2 regions of the Pseudarthrobacter sp. MDT1-40-2 genome follow, and region 2 is predicted to be linked to the other one. Evidence: predicted binding sites of a transcription regulator. Region 2 holds the regulator's gene; the other holds the start of a gene.

Region 1 (6,569 bases), 770 kb from region 2:
CGTCGCCACTCAGGGATGCGCCCACGCCCAGTAGCGCGAGGGCATCCTGGTGCGCGCTGACTGTACCAAGCGTTTCCAGCACCTTCGCCCTGGAGTTGTTGAGTACAGGGAAACTCAACTCGGCCCAGTCCATCGCTGTGCCTTTGACTGCCGGGGTTTTGCCTTCGGACGGGGGGAGGAGAATCAGCACCCGTAGATCCTACCGGGAAGGAACTGCCAGGCGTGCCCGGTAGACTGGTGGACGGATGGGTTGACCAGGCGGCCGCGCGTCACGCAAGTGGCTCGAGGAACGTCCGGGCTCCATAGAGCAGGGTGGTGGGTAACGCCCACTCGGGGTAACCCGCAGGACAGTGCCACAGAGAACAGACCGCCTGCTGTCCCGTCCTTGACGGGGAAGACAGGTAAGGGTGAAACGGTGGTGTAAGAGACCACCAGCTCCCCGGGTGACCGGGGAGGCTAGGTAAACCCCACCCGGAGCAAGGCCAGACAGGGCATGACTGAGGGCTGCTCGCCCGAGTGCCCGGGTAGGCCGCTGGAGGACGTCGGCAACGGCGTTCGTAGATGGATGGCCGCCACCCCCTGACGGCAACGGCAGGGGAGGACAGAACCCGGCGTATCGGTCAACCCATCCCTTCAGACTGGTTTCCCGCACCCGTATTACCTGTGACGGTTAGGGAGCAAAACCCGCGTGCCATAGAATTTCCGAAGGTCTCAACCGTGAGGGAATCCATGTCTACAATCACTCGTTTCAGTGCGCCCTTTTCGAGCTCTGAGAAACAGCCTGCCAAACCGAAAGCAGGTTTGCGCCCCGACATCCAGGGCCTTCGGGCTGTTGCAGTTCTTGCTGTCATATTCGACCACCTGTTCCACTGGCCCTCCGGCGGATTTGTCGGCGTAGATGTTTTCTTCGTTATCAGCGGTTTCCTGATTACCGGTCTGCTTATCCGCGAACACGACCGCACCGGGCAGATTTCCTTTACCGACTTTTATCGGCGGCGCATTAAGCGCATTATGCCGGCCGCCCTGGTGGTGATCGCTGCTACCTCTGCTGCTGCATACCTGCTTTTCAGCGCAGCCCGCAGTAAAGACGTCTTTGTTGACGCCGTCTGGGCCACGTTCTTTTCAGCCAACTGGCGATTTGTCACAGCAGGCACGGATTACTTTGACGCTGCGGGAGCAGTTTCCCCGCTTCAGCACTTCTGGTCCCTGGCTGTAGAAGAACAATTTTACTTCGTGTGGCCATGGCTGATGCTTCTCATCTTCTTCATGACCTCAGGCAGGAGGGGCCGCTCAACCAAGGCCGCCCACATCGCTATCGGTGTAACGATGGCTTTGATTGTCGCGGTGTCCTTTGCGTGGGCACTTACCGAAACCAGGACCCAGCCCACCTGGGCGTACTTTTCTACGTTTTCCCGCGCATGGGAGCTCGGTGTGGGTGCACTTTTGGCTGTGGGCGCAGCGCAACTGGCCCGTATTCCCGGCGCTCTCCGGCCTGTTCTTGCCTGGTTGGGGCTGTTGGGCATCGGCGTCAGTCTGTTCGTGGTGACCGCGGATTCCTTGTTCCCCGCTCCATGGGCAGCTCTTCCGGTTCTGTCGTCCGCTCTGGTCATCGCTGCGGGAACGGGCGGCGGACAGAAGCACCTGTGGCCGCTGACCAACCGGGTGATGGGCTACATCGGTAACATCTCGTATTCGCTGTACCTGTGGCATTTTCCGCTGATTGTCTTCCTGTCCATGGTGTTGCCGGAAGGTGTCATCTTCTTTGTCGCTGTGCTGTTCGCTGCTTTTGCACTTGCGTCAGTTACTTACCATGCGATTGAGAATCCGGTCAGGAACTCGCGGTGGCTCGAACCCAGGGACACTTGGAAACGGAAGAAAAAGGGCTTGGACGCCAGGACCGCGAATATCCTTGTGATAGCCGGAGTCTCCTCCCTGGCAGCCCTCACACTTGTCGTCTCAGTAGTTGCGCTGACACGGACTGCGCCGGACGAGCAGGCGGTAATGGTGCGTCAGGCATCGCCGGTTGCGGAGCCCGGCTCTGCGGCAGCATCAAACACCGCCGCGTCATCTCATTCGGCTGCCATTCTTACTGCACTGCAGACTCCCAGCTGGCCTGAACTTTCCCCCGCAATTGACCAATTGGGCCGCGGGCAGCTCGTTCCGGAATGGGCGGCAGACGGCTGCCTGGGTAATGAGATGAATTCCGAGGGTGACCCCGCCGCTAACTCCGAGCGCTGCATTTTTGGCGATCCTGCGGCGCCCAAAACGGCCGTTGTGCTCGGGGATTCCATGTCCATCAGTTATGTTTCCGGTATCCGGGCTGCGTTGGAACCGCAGGGCTACAAGGTTCGCGTGATCACTTTGATGCAATGCCCGGCGTTCTCCCTGACGGTGATCAAAGCGGACCGCTCTGAGCACCCGGACTGTGACCCGTTCCGGCAGTGGACGTTCGGTAAAGTTGCCGAACTCCGGCCTGACATGGTCCTGATGTCCAATACGGCCACGGCACTTTTGGCCAGTGGCGCCCAGGAGAAGGCAATGCTGGATGAATGGACCAGCGGTGCCCGAAAGACCTTTGAGTCCCTCACGGGATCCACCGAACGCATCGTCGTGATGGACTCGCCGCCGATCGGCAAGAACCTCGCTGACTGCGCAACCAGGATCAGCAAACCCGGGGATTGCACGACCTCGGTGGACAGCCGTCACCGTGCCATCGCAGAAGCAGGGAGAGCCGGGGCAACGGGTATTCCAAACGTCCAGTTCATCGACACGCGGCCGTGGTTCTGCTCTTCCAACAACACCTGCCCGGCATTCGTGGGCAGTACCACTGTCTACGCGGACGGCGTCCACCTTACGGCAGCTTTTTCGAAGTCCCTTGGACCTGTCATGGCGGAGGCGCTGGCGGGCTAGCACTGCAGGAGAGGGAGCCCGGTCACCATGGGCTCCCTCTTCCGCCCGTCCCCATGTGAGTCAATTCACGGCTGATAGCGCTTTGGACACTCGTCCCGGACTCTAGAATAGAGACCGGACGTAGAAGTTCCTCCGCCGGATATGCGTTCACAGCCGGCGGTTTTTCTTTGCGCTGATTCCAGATACCAGGGCTGGACCGAAGCCCCGGAACTGCGCCATCGGATAACCTCCGGCGGCGGACTTCCGCACACAGGGACGTGGGCGGTTGAACCGAGGAAGGTAGTTGAGTGAGCCAGACTTCAGACTCTTGTCTTGATACGTGGATGGGCCGGGAGGCTCTTGCCGAGGCCATGATCCCCGTGATTGGCCGGTTGTACCGCGACAACAACGTGGTCACCAGCATTCATGGACGAAGCTTGATCAACAAGTCCACCATGAACATCCTCAAGGCACACCGATTTGCCCGCCGGATGAGCAAGGACGAACTGCGCCTGGAGGAGACCGCCCCGCTGCTGGACACCCTCGCCGGGCTGGACCTGGGTGCGGCAGCCATCGACATCGCCCGCCTGAACCAGAAATTCAAGGCCGAGGGCAATGGCGCCACCCTGGAAGAGTTCCTTCGCGCCGAACTGGCCGAGGTTGTGGGTAAGCGCGGTGCGGACGACCGCACCAGCACCGACGTCGTACTCTACGGTTTTGGCCGCATCGGCCGCCTGCTGGCCCGCCTCCTGATCGAAAAGGCCGGCGGCGGCCACGGCCTCCGCCTTCGCGCCATCGTGGTCCGCCGGGGCTCCGACAAGGACCTCTCCAAGCGCGCCAGCCTGCTGCGCCGCGACTCGGTGCACGGTTCCTTCGAAGGCACCATCCGCATTGACGAGGAAGCCAACACCATCACCGCCAACGGCGTACAGGTCCAGGTCATCTACTCGGACAACCCGGCCACCATTGACTACACCGTCTACGGGATCAAAGATGCCCTGGTGGTGGACAACACCGGCCGGTGGCGAGATGCTGAGGGCCTGTCCCAGCACCTGCAGAGCAAGGGCGTGGCCCGGGTCCTGCTGACTGCGCCCGGCAAGGGGGCGCTTAAGAACATCGTGCACGGCATCAACCACGGCAGCATCGAGGACACGGACCAGATTGTGTCCGCGGCGTCCTGTACCACCAACGCCATCACGCCGGTGTTGAAGGCGATCAACGACAAATTCGGTGTAATCCATGGCCACGTGGAAACGGTGCACTCGTTCACCAACGACCAGAACCTGATCGACAACTTCCACAAGGGCGACCGCCGCGGGCGTTCGGCCGCGCTGAACATGGTTATCACCGAGACGGGTGCGGCCACCGCCGTAGCGAAGGCGCTCCCCGAACTCCAGGGCAAACTTTCCGGCAGCTCCATCCGCGTTCCCACGCCGGACGTTTCACTGGCCATCCTTAACCTGAGCCTGGAAAACGGCACCACCAAGGATGAAGTTAACGAGCACCTGCGCCAGATGTCCCTGCATTCGGACCTGCGCAAGCAGATCGACTACATCGATTCCCCCGAGGTAGTGTCTACCGACTTCGTGGGTTCACGCCGTGCCGGCATCGTGGATGGTCTGGCAACCATTTCCAACGGCAAGAACGTTATTCTTTACGTCTGGTACGACAATGAATTTGGCTACAGCTGCCAGGTTGTCCGGGTGATGGAGGAGATGGCGGGCGTGAACCCGCCCTCGTTCCCGGCCAAGGAACCGGCTGCGGCGCTTGAGGCAATCGCCACCGCGTAGCACGGCAGCAGAAGTGTCTGAGAATCCCGGCTGTTCCTCTGGAATCAGCCGGGATTCCGGCTCACACTGGTGGCATGGACACTGAATCAGCCGTGGAGCACGACACCGCCCTGGAACACGCCCTCGACGTGGCCAAGGCAAACCTCAAACAGGCAACCAAGTTGCTGAGCAACGCCAGGGCAGGCCATGCTGCCGGTGACGTCACAGCTGAGCGGGTCCGCCAGCTTGAAGACCTCTTTGAGCTGGCGGAAGAGGATTTGCGCAGGGTCATGCGGGAACAGTAGGGGAATCTTGCGCCCCACTGTTCCTCCACATTGTGGACAGTGGCGAGACCGTCTGCCGTGTGCCCTAAGCTCTGTGGGTGCATGATTTAACCTGCTTATCGAACCAACCCGCGGAAGCCACCGCCTTACCAGTGACAGGCCTGCCGGCATGAGCCTGAACTGGAAGGCCTACCGGCGCGCCCGGAGGCGTTCCCGCCAGGCATGGCTGGTGCTTGCTGTTGCAGTCACCGGGGCGATTCTTGGCACCGGCTGGTTCTTCGCCGAAGGACAGTTCGCCCTGGCTGAACCCTCCGTGGCCGGGCCCAGTGAAGTCCGGGTCTACGATGCCGAGTGGATGAAGCCCGTCATTGCCGTCCACGTTGTCCCGGACATCAGGGCCGCCGAGGCCCTGGACCTGCTGGAAGTCAAAGGACGGGCGCCCAAGAACCAGTACTCCCGTGAACAGTTCGGCCAGGCCTGGTCCGACGTCGACCGCAACGGATGCGACACACGCAACGACATCCTCCGGCGTGACCTCAGCGGGATCGAATTCTCCGAAAACTCCCAATGTGCAGTGGCGGCCGGAACACTGGCCGAACCGTATACCGGCAAAGTGGTGGCCTTCCAGCGTGGAGCCCAGACCAGCCGGGAAGTCCAAATCGACCACGTGGTGGCGCTGGCCGATGCCTGGCAAAAGGGAGCCCAGGGTCTGACGCCTGCGCAACGCCAAAGCCTGGCCAACGACCCCCTGAACCTGATTGCGGCGGACGGCGACGCTAATCAACAGAAGGGGGCGGGCGATACCGCTACCTGGCTGCCAAAGAACAAATCCGTCCGCTGCCACTACGTCGCCCGGCAGATTTCGGTCAAAGCGTCCTACGGTCTGTGGGTAACCCAGGCCGAAAAGGACGCGATGAAACGCGTCCTGGATTCCTGCCCGGATCAACGAACCATTCGGGCCGGCTAGGCGCCCGGGACGCTCCCGCTGTCCGGCAGCTGCAGGTGCCCATGGCCCAATTGCCAGGTGCCGCCGTCGTCAATTCTTTCCAGGACCGCCCGCTGGAGCGACGTTTCCCGAGGAAGGCGGTCAAGGTCCTGCAGGCCTCGCTTCCGGAAAGTGAAGTAGACCGCATCTTCAGGAGCATCAGTGCAATGCCCTACGACGAAGCGCCGGGCAAAGGCGGCGATATTGCCGTGGGGGAGCACCCGGCTGAGATAGGGATCAAGCATCCACGACGAGCACGTCGCCGTGCTGACCGGCTTGTCCGGAAAACGGGCAGCGAAGAAAGTCCGGGCAAGGGCCAGGCTGGCATCCACTGCGCCCGGTGTCAGTCCGGCCTCCCTGCCGGTCAGTTCCGGGATATGGATGTCCAGGACCCAGCCGCCATGGTTTGGGTTGGGTACCAGATGGTATTGAAGCCGGCCCAGCTGGAACATGCTGCCCGTCAGCTGCAGGGTCAGCCAGGACCAGGTTTCCAGGCCGAAGCTGACATGGACCCGGCGGTGGATGGCCATTTGCCGTCCGATATCGGCAAGGATCAGGGCTGAGTCCTCCGCGGAGATGCCCTGTTGCCCATGCCACCAGACCACGCGGGGCGCGAAGCGCAGGATGGCGTCGATCCAGGTC
Region 2 (6,569 bases):
TCAACCGGGTGGCCCAGATGGGAAGCTGGTGGCTGACCAAAATGGCCTCAGCGCCACGCTGCTCAAAGTCGGTGCCGGCCAGTTCCCTGGCACGGAGCCGCGCATCGTGGACGGCAGCCATGACGCGCATGGCCTGCGCTTTGTAGGGTTCGCCCCAGGACGGCCGGAGCGGGTTGACGAAGTGCTGCCAGTGCCGGAGCCTGCGGAGCTCCGCCTTGGTGACCTTGAGCCCTTCGAAGCGGTTTTCAGCCTCGATGATGCGATCCTCGGTGGCAATCTCCAGGTTCAACGCCTGCGCGGTGGGGAGTGCCGTTTCCTGCGCGCGGGTCAATGGCGACGCGGCGAGGTAAACGATATTGGCGCCTTGCGCAGCACGCTCCGCAAAGTAAGTGGCGGCAGTCTGGGCCATCCGTTGGCCCAGTTCGGAAAGGTGAAATTCTGGAAGCCTGCCATAGAGAATCCCCTGGGGATTGTGGACCTCTCCATGGCGGAGCAGATGAACCGTGGATTGGGGCATGTCTACCAGTTTCTCAAAGATCTGGGGCGATTCGAAATCTTCTACCGGAAGTAGAACTCCCGGTCGGGCCGAGTAGTTCCGCAGGTGTTCAAAAAATTCTCACAAAAAGTTCGCGGACCCGGGAACAAAACATGCAAATGCATGTTTATACTGGATGCAGCAGTTAGTTGATACTTCAACAGATGAGGCTTCAACTAACGATCAGACGCTCTCCCCCTGAGCCAGCAACTATTGAAGGAGCATCACCATGGCACTTCCCACCGAGATCACCACCGGCACCTGGACCCTCGACAACTCCCACAGCGAGATTGGCTTCACCGTCCGGCACGCTGGCATCAGCAAGGTCCGCGGCCAGTTTAAGGACGCGGAGGCCACCCTTGAGCTCACGCCGAACGTGACCGACTCTGCTATCAACGCCACCATTAAGACCGCCAGCTTCGACTCCGGCGACGCCAACCGCGACGGCCACGTCCGCGGCGAAGACTTCTTCGATGTGGAGAAGTTTCCGGAAATCTCCTTCGTCTCCAAGGAACTGGTAGACAACGGCGACGGCTTTGAGCTGAACGGCGACCTCACCATCAAGGGCATCACCCGCCCCGTCACGCTGGAAACCGAGTTCAACGGCGTGGCCGTGGACCCGTTCGGCAACACCCGCGCAGGTGTCACCGCACAGACCACCATCAGCCGCAAGGATTTCGGCCTGACCTGGAACGCCGTCCTCGAGACGGGCGGCCTGCTGGTTAGCGACAAGGTCGGCATCAACCTGGAACTGGCCTTCATCGCTCCCGCGGCTTAGTCCCACCGCCTCCCCGGCAAGCGACAACCGCCCGCCCTCGGACAAAAATGTTCGACGGCGGGCGGTTTGCTTGGTTTTCATCACGACTTCCACGCCAATTCGTAGATTACACGGCCGGCCACGCCTACAGTGAACCCATGAGCAACCAGAGCGACATACCGCAACCCGATTCAACCGGGACACCTGCAGGCCAGAGTCCCACCACTCCCCCGGCCGGGTACCAGCCTCCGCCGGCACAGGGTTACCAGCAGCCCGGCCCGTCGCAGAGCCACCAGTTCCAAATGCCTTCCGACTCACCCCGCAGCTTCGACCAGGTCATGCCCAAGGGCGGCTTCTCTGGAATTTTCAGCGTCGCCGGAATGCCCACGGAGCTCAAGGTCTCCTACTGGATCTGGGTCATCACGGGCATCCTGGGCGTCCTCCTGGGTGTTGTGGGGTTCTTCTTTTCCTTGGTAGCAATAGCCTCACTGCCCGCCCTCGGTGTGATAGTGGTGCTTCTGGTCCTTCTCACGCTTGTACTTTCTGCTGCCCAGGTTATCCTGGCCATGAAGATGAAGGAAGGCAAGTCCTGGGCCCGCATGGCCCTCACCGTCATTGTGGCAGTCACCTTGGTCATCTCCCTGGTTCAGTCCGGCATCGACGGAGGAGGGGGCTGGTTCGGCTCCATCCTCGGCATCGTGGCAACCGTTCTGATGTGGATGCCCAACTCCCGGCCCTGGTTCGAACAGCGCACGCCCGCAACCAACTGATCGCCTGCTGAAGACGCCTACGCCCCGGACACAACCCGGGGGCGTAGGCGTTTTTGCAGGCCAGTGCACAATTTGTTGCCTTTAATGACCCACCAGTCTGCCGGTGGGAGGTACGGTGGAATAAGCCATGCTGGGGGCACGGCTTGCGTTGTTCCCGGCGTCCGATGCTTCACCCAGATTCGCGAAGGAACGCTCATGACCACTCCTCCCGTCCAGCCGCCTCAAGGCAACGATCCGGAAAACGCCCCGCAGCAGCCGGGCTACGGCCAGAACGCACCCCAATATGGTCAGCAGTCACCCCCGCAGCCGCAATACGGCCAGAACGCTCCCCAGTTCGGTGAGCAGGCACCGCCGCAGTATGGGCAGGCTCCCCAGTACGGCCAGCAGCAGCCCGGCTACGGCCAGCAGGCACCCTATGGTCAGCCCCCTGCCCCGTATGGCTACCCGTCGGAGCAGTCTCAGCCAGCCGGAGACCGCGCCGTTCCGCCGCAGGTGGACTTGTCTTTCAAAATGATTCTCGCGGCAGGAATCCTGTCCGCTGTCAGCTCGCTCATCATGGCCTTCACCGGTGGCGATTACTTCTGGCAGTCGATGGAGTCACAGATCCTGGCGCAGGGTGAGGAAGTTCCCCCCGGGATGGCCGAGGGCATGCAGGGTGCTGTGATGGTTGGCGGAATCATCGCCGCTCTGATCTCCCTGGGTCTTTACGCCCTGGTGGCCTTCCCGGTGCGGAAGGGAAAGAACTGGGCGCGGATCCTCGGAACTGTTTTTGCTGCCATTTCTGTTCTTGGCCTTTTCAGCCTGTTCCAGTTCGGTCCGCTATACGGCGTCCTGCAGCTCATTGTGATCCTTCTGGGCGTTGCAGCCATTGTGCTGCTCTACCTGCCGGCCAATGCGCCCTACTTCCAGAAGCAGCAGCCCTTCGGAAACCCCTACAGCCGCTAACGCAAGTCTTCAGGCGCAACACACTCTCCGCGGACGCAGCCCGCGGGCCACAGCTTAGGCTGTTCGGCCCGGGGTCTGCGTCCGTTGTGCATGGTAGGCGAGGATCTGGAGCTCGGTGGCCATGTCCACCTTGCGCAGGTTCACGCCCTCGGGCACCTGGAGCACTATGGGGGCAAAGCTCAGGATGCTGGTGACTCCTGCCGCCACGACCCGGTTACAGACGGCCTGGGCAACAGTGGCCGGCAGGGCAAGGACCACCATGTTCGCACCGGTTCGTTCCAGGACCGTTTCCAGGTCCTGGACATCACTGACCCGGAGCCAGCCAACCTCGTTTCCCACCACCATCTGGTCGGCGTCGAAAATCGCCACGACGTCGAACCCCCGGGACTCAAAGCCGCCGTACCGTGCCAGGGCCTTACCCAGGTTACCGGCACCCACAATTGCGACTTTCCAGTCGTGGGTCAGGCCAAGGGCCGCCGCGATGTGCCTGCTGAGGTACTGGACCTCATAGCCCACGCCCCGCGTGCCGTAGGAACCAACGTGCGAGAGGTCTTTGCGCAGCGTTGACGAACTCACCCCCGACGCTTCCGCCAGGGAATCCGAAGAAACAGTCTCGATGCCCTCGGCCAGCAGCGAATTCAGGGCGCGCAGGTAAAGCGTCAAGCGGGCCACCGCTGCCGGTGGAATCTGCTTCGCAGTCCCGCCATCGCCCTGGATGGCAGAGGGTGTTGATTCCAAGGAGGTCACTGTCTGCTCCGTCGAGTCGCGTTGTGTCTTCACTCTAGGGCCAGGAAGCCTGAGCCAACAAAGCGGGCGCCCACACCTGAGCCCGTTTCATTACGCCGCCAGGATCCGCCGCAGCAGCCGGTCCAGGCGGCCTTCGTCAATGGTCCAGAAATCCCGCTGCACGCCGTCCACCAGCAGCACGGGGATCTCTTCGGCATACTTCTCGCCCAGTTCAGGGTGCTGGTCCACCAGTTGTTCCGACCATTCCAGTCCCAGCCCCGAAGCAACGCGTTCGACGGCGGCACGCGCCTCTGTGCACAGGTGGCAGTCTGATTTTGTCAGTAGTACCACTTCCGGTTTTGCCATGACTTAAAGGTAGTCCTGCAGGCACCGGCGGGCTGCATCAGGAACGTGCTACCGGAAGCGAAGCTGGTGGCCCGGCAGCTGCGCCCGGACCCATTGGCTAGACTCAAGGCATGCCCGAGGAGAAGTATGTCGCCGTAGCCACGCGCCCGACCCCTCCGTCCCCCCTTGGCGAGGCAGCCTTCTTCGACGTGGACAACACACTGATGAAGGGCGCCAGCCTGTTCCACGTGGCCCGCAAGATGTACCAGCGGAAAGCCTTCACCTTGCGCCAGGCCAGCGGTTTCGCCTGGAAGCAGTTCAAGTTTGTGATGCGCGGCGAGAACCTCAGCGATGTTCATGCTGTGCGCGACTCAGCCCTGATCCTGGCGGCAGGGATCACCGTGTCGGATATCAAGGCCCTCGGCGAGGAAGTCTACGACGAGATGATCGCCTCGAGGATCTGGCCTGGAACCAAGGCGCTGGCCGAGCAACACCTGCGTGTTGGGCGGCGGGTCTGGCTGGTGACGGCCACACCTATTGAAGTTGCCACCGTCATTTCCACCCGCCTGGGGCTGACAGGCGCGTTGGGCACGGTGGGAGAAGTCGAAGAAGGCGCCTACACCGGCCGCCTGGTGGGCGACATCCTGCACGGTTCTGCCAAGGCGGCTGCCGTGGAATCCATGGCAGAGTCTGAGGGCCTGAACCTGAAACGCTGCTGGGCCTACAGCGACTCCTATAATGACATTCCGCTACTCACCCTGGTGGGACATCCTGTGGCAATCAACCCCGACGCCCGGCTCCGCAAGCACGCCCGCGAGCACAACTGGCCCGTTTACGATTTCCGCTCGGGCCGCCGCGCAGCAACCCTGGGCCTCAAAGCCGCCACGGTGGGTGGCGCAGTCTATGGACTGTGGAAGGGTTTCGCCCGCCTCCGCAGCCGCTGACGTCCCAGCCACCGACGTCCCAGCCACCTGCGTGGCAGGATCTGGATTCCGCCGGGCCAGTACGGGCCAGTTTCAAACCGGGGCCTGGACGCAAAAATGCCCGCTGCCTGACGGCAACGGGCATTCACGCAGTGAAGCAGATGCTCTACTTCTTGTTGCGGCGCTGGTGACGGGTCTTGCGAAGCAGCTTGCGGTGCTTCTTCTTGGCCATACGCTTGCGACGCTTCTTAATAACTGAACCCACGAAAGTTCCTCACAAACTAGATGTAGTACCTGTCTGATGGAAATGTTCGTGGACAATGCTACGAACTGAAACAACTGACAGATTCTTACAATGACGTAAAACGTTCCTTAACAGGGTACCGCCTATCGGGGGCACCTACTGACCGCCGCCGTCAGGAGTGACGGCAGGGCCACGGCAACAGGGGTCAGGCGGTGTCCGACTGGCCTTCCACCACGGCGCCCTTGAGGTATTGCTCAACGGCGTTCTCGGGAACCCGGAAGGAGCGGCCAAAGCGCACGGCCGGCATCTCTCCTGAGTGGACCAGACGGTACACGGTCATCTTGGAAACGCGCATAACCTCGGCCACCTCGGCCACGGTCAGGAACTTCACGTTGGAGAAGTTCTGATCTGCGGACATCCCATATTCCTTTGCTCCCGGTGCTGTTCGGCAACCGCCTTTACGGCGCGTCGTCACCGGGCCTTCGAACAACCATGTGCTAGATACTCTAGAGGTTCAGGGTGCCAATGTGAAAGTCTCTCCGGCTATTCATCCGGCCAGCAGGACGCTCCGAGCCTCACGCCGTTTCCGCGCCGATACCGCCAGCTGCTCAAGCACAGAAACCGTGACGTCCCATTCCATGCAGGCATCCGTAACGCTCTGGCCGTACACCAGCTGCGAGCGGCCTGCCGCGTGCTCCGCTACGTCAAGATTCTGCGCACCGCCCACCAGGAAACTTTCCAGCATTACACCGCCGATTGCATCCGCGGCGGGGCCGCCTTCCTGCAGCCGGGCACCGAGTTCCAGCGCAACCTCGGCCTGGCGGTGGTGGCTCTTGCCGCTGTTGGCGTGGCTGGCATCAACGATCAGGCGCGGATTGAGCTGCTTGCCTTCCAACCGCTCAGAAGCAGCCTCGACGTCGGCAGCTGAGTAGTTGGGCCCCTTGCGTCCGCCACGAAGGATCACGTGCGTGTCCGGATTGCCCGCTGTTGCCACGTGCGCGGCCCGGCCTTCATCGTCAATGCCGAGGAAGGCCTGCGGGGCCGAAGCGGCACCGCAGGCATCGATCGCAACCTGGAGGTCGCCGTCGGTCCCGTTTTTGAAGCCGATGGGCATGGACAATCCGGAGGCAAGCTGGCGGTGGATCTGGCTTTCGGTGGTCCGGGCACCAATGGCGCCCCAGGACACCAGGTCCGCCATGTACTGCGGGCTGATGGGTTCCAGGAACTCGGTGGCGGTGGGCAGCCCCAGCGCGGCGACGTCCTGCAGGAACCTCCGCGCGGTACGAAGCCCGGTCACCATGTCGTGGCTGCCGTCCAGCTTCGG

Evidence for each region. The regulator Rex, encoded in region 2, represses fermentation and respiration genes when NADH is low (regulators of the CRP and FNR family bind a similar motif). The targets are predictions, from matches to a motif close to CTTGTGAANNNNTTCACAAG.
Region 1: the regulator Rex is predicted to act here: its motif matches at 2,963-2,982, upstream of AC50X5_RS01245 (glyceraldehyde-3-phosphate dehydrogenase).

The regions. Positions count from the first base shown of each region.
Region 1 is NZ_JBWZCL010000001.1:264,717-271,285, reverse strand. It holds gene AC50X5_RS01260 (YaaA family protein) at 1-190, opposite strand, end outside; RNA gene rnpB (RNase P RNA component class A) at 247-632, shown strand; gene AC50X5_RS01250 (acyltransferase family protein) at 730-2,910, shown strand; gene AC50X5_RS01245 (glyceraldehyde-3-phosphate dehydrogenase) at 3,198-4,679, shown strand; gene AC50X5_RS01240 (hypothetical protein) at 4,754-4,963, shown strand; gene AC50X5_RS01235 (HNH endonuclease family protein) at 5,112-5,909, shown strand; gene AC50X5_RS01230 (acyltransferase domain-containing protein) at 5,906-6,569, opposite strand, start outside.
Region 2 is NZ_JBWZCL010000001.1:1,039,094-1,045,662, forward strand. It holds gene AC50X5_RS04875 (histidine phosphatase family protein) at 1-517, opposite strand, end outside; gene AC50X5_RS04880 (YceI family protein) at 765-1,313, shown strand; gene AC50X5_RS04885 (hypothetical protein) at 1,451-2,062, shown strand; gene AC50X5_RS04890 (hypothetical protein) at 2,258-3,007, shown strand; gene AC50X5_RS04895 (redox-sensing transcriptional repressor Rex) at 3,062-3,754, opposite strand; gene AC50X5_RS04900 (glutaredoxin family protein) at 3,845-4,099, opposite strand; gene AC50X5_RS04905 (HAD family hydrolase) at 4,210-5,022, shown strand; gene AC50X5_RS04910 (30S ribosomal protein bS22) at 5,168-5,266, opposite strand; gene AC50X5_RS04915 (helix-turn-helix domain-containing protein) at 5,451-5,663, opposite strand; gene AC50X5_RS04920 (3-deoxy-7-phosphoheptulonate synthase) at 5,793-6,569, opposite strand, start outside.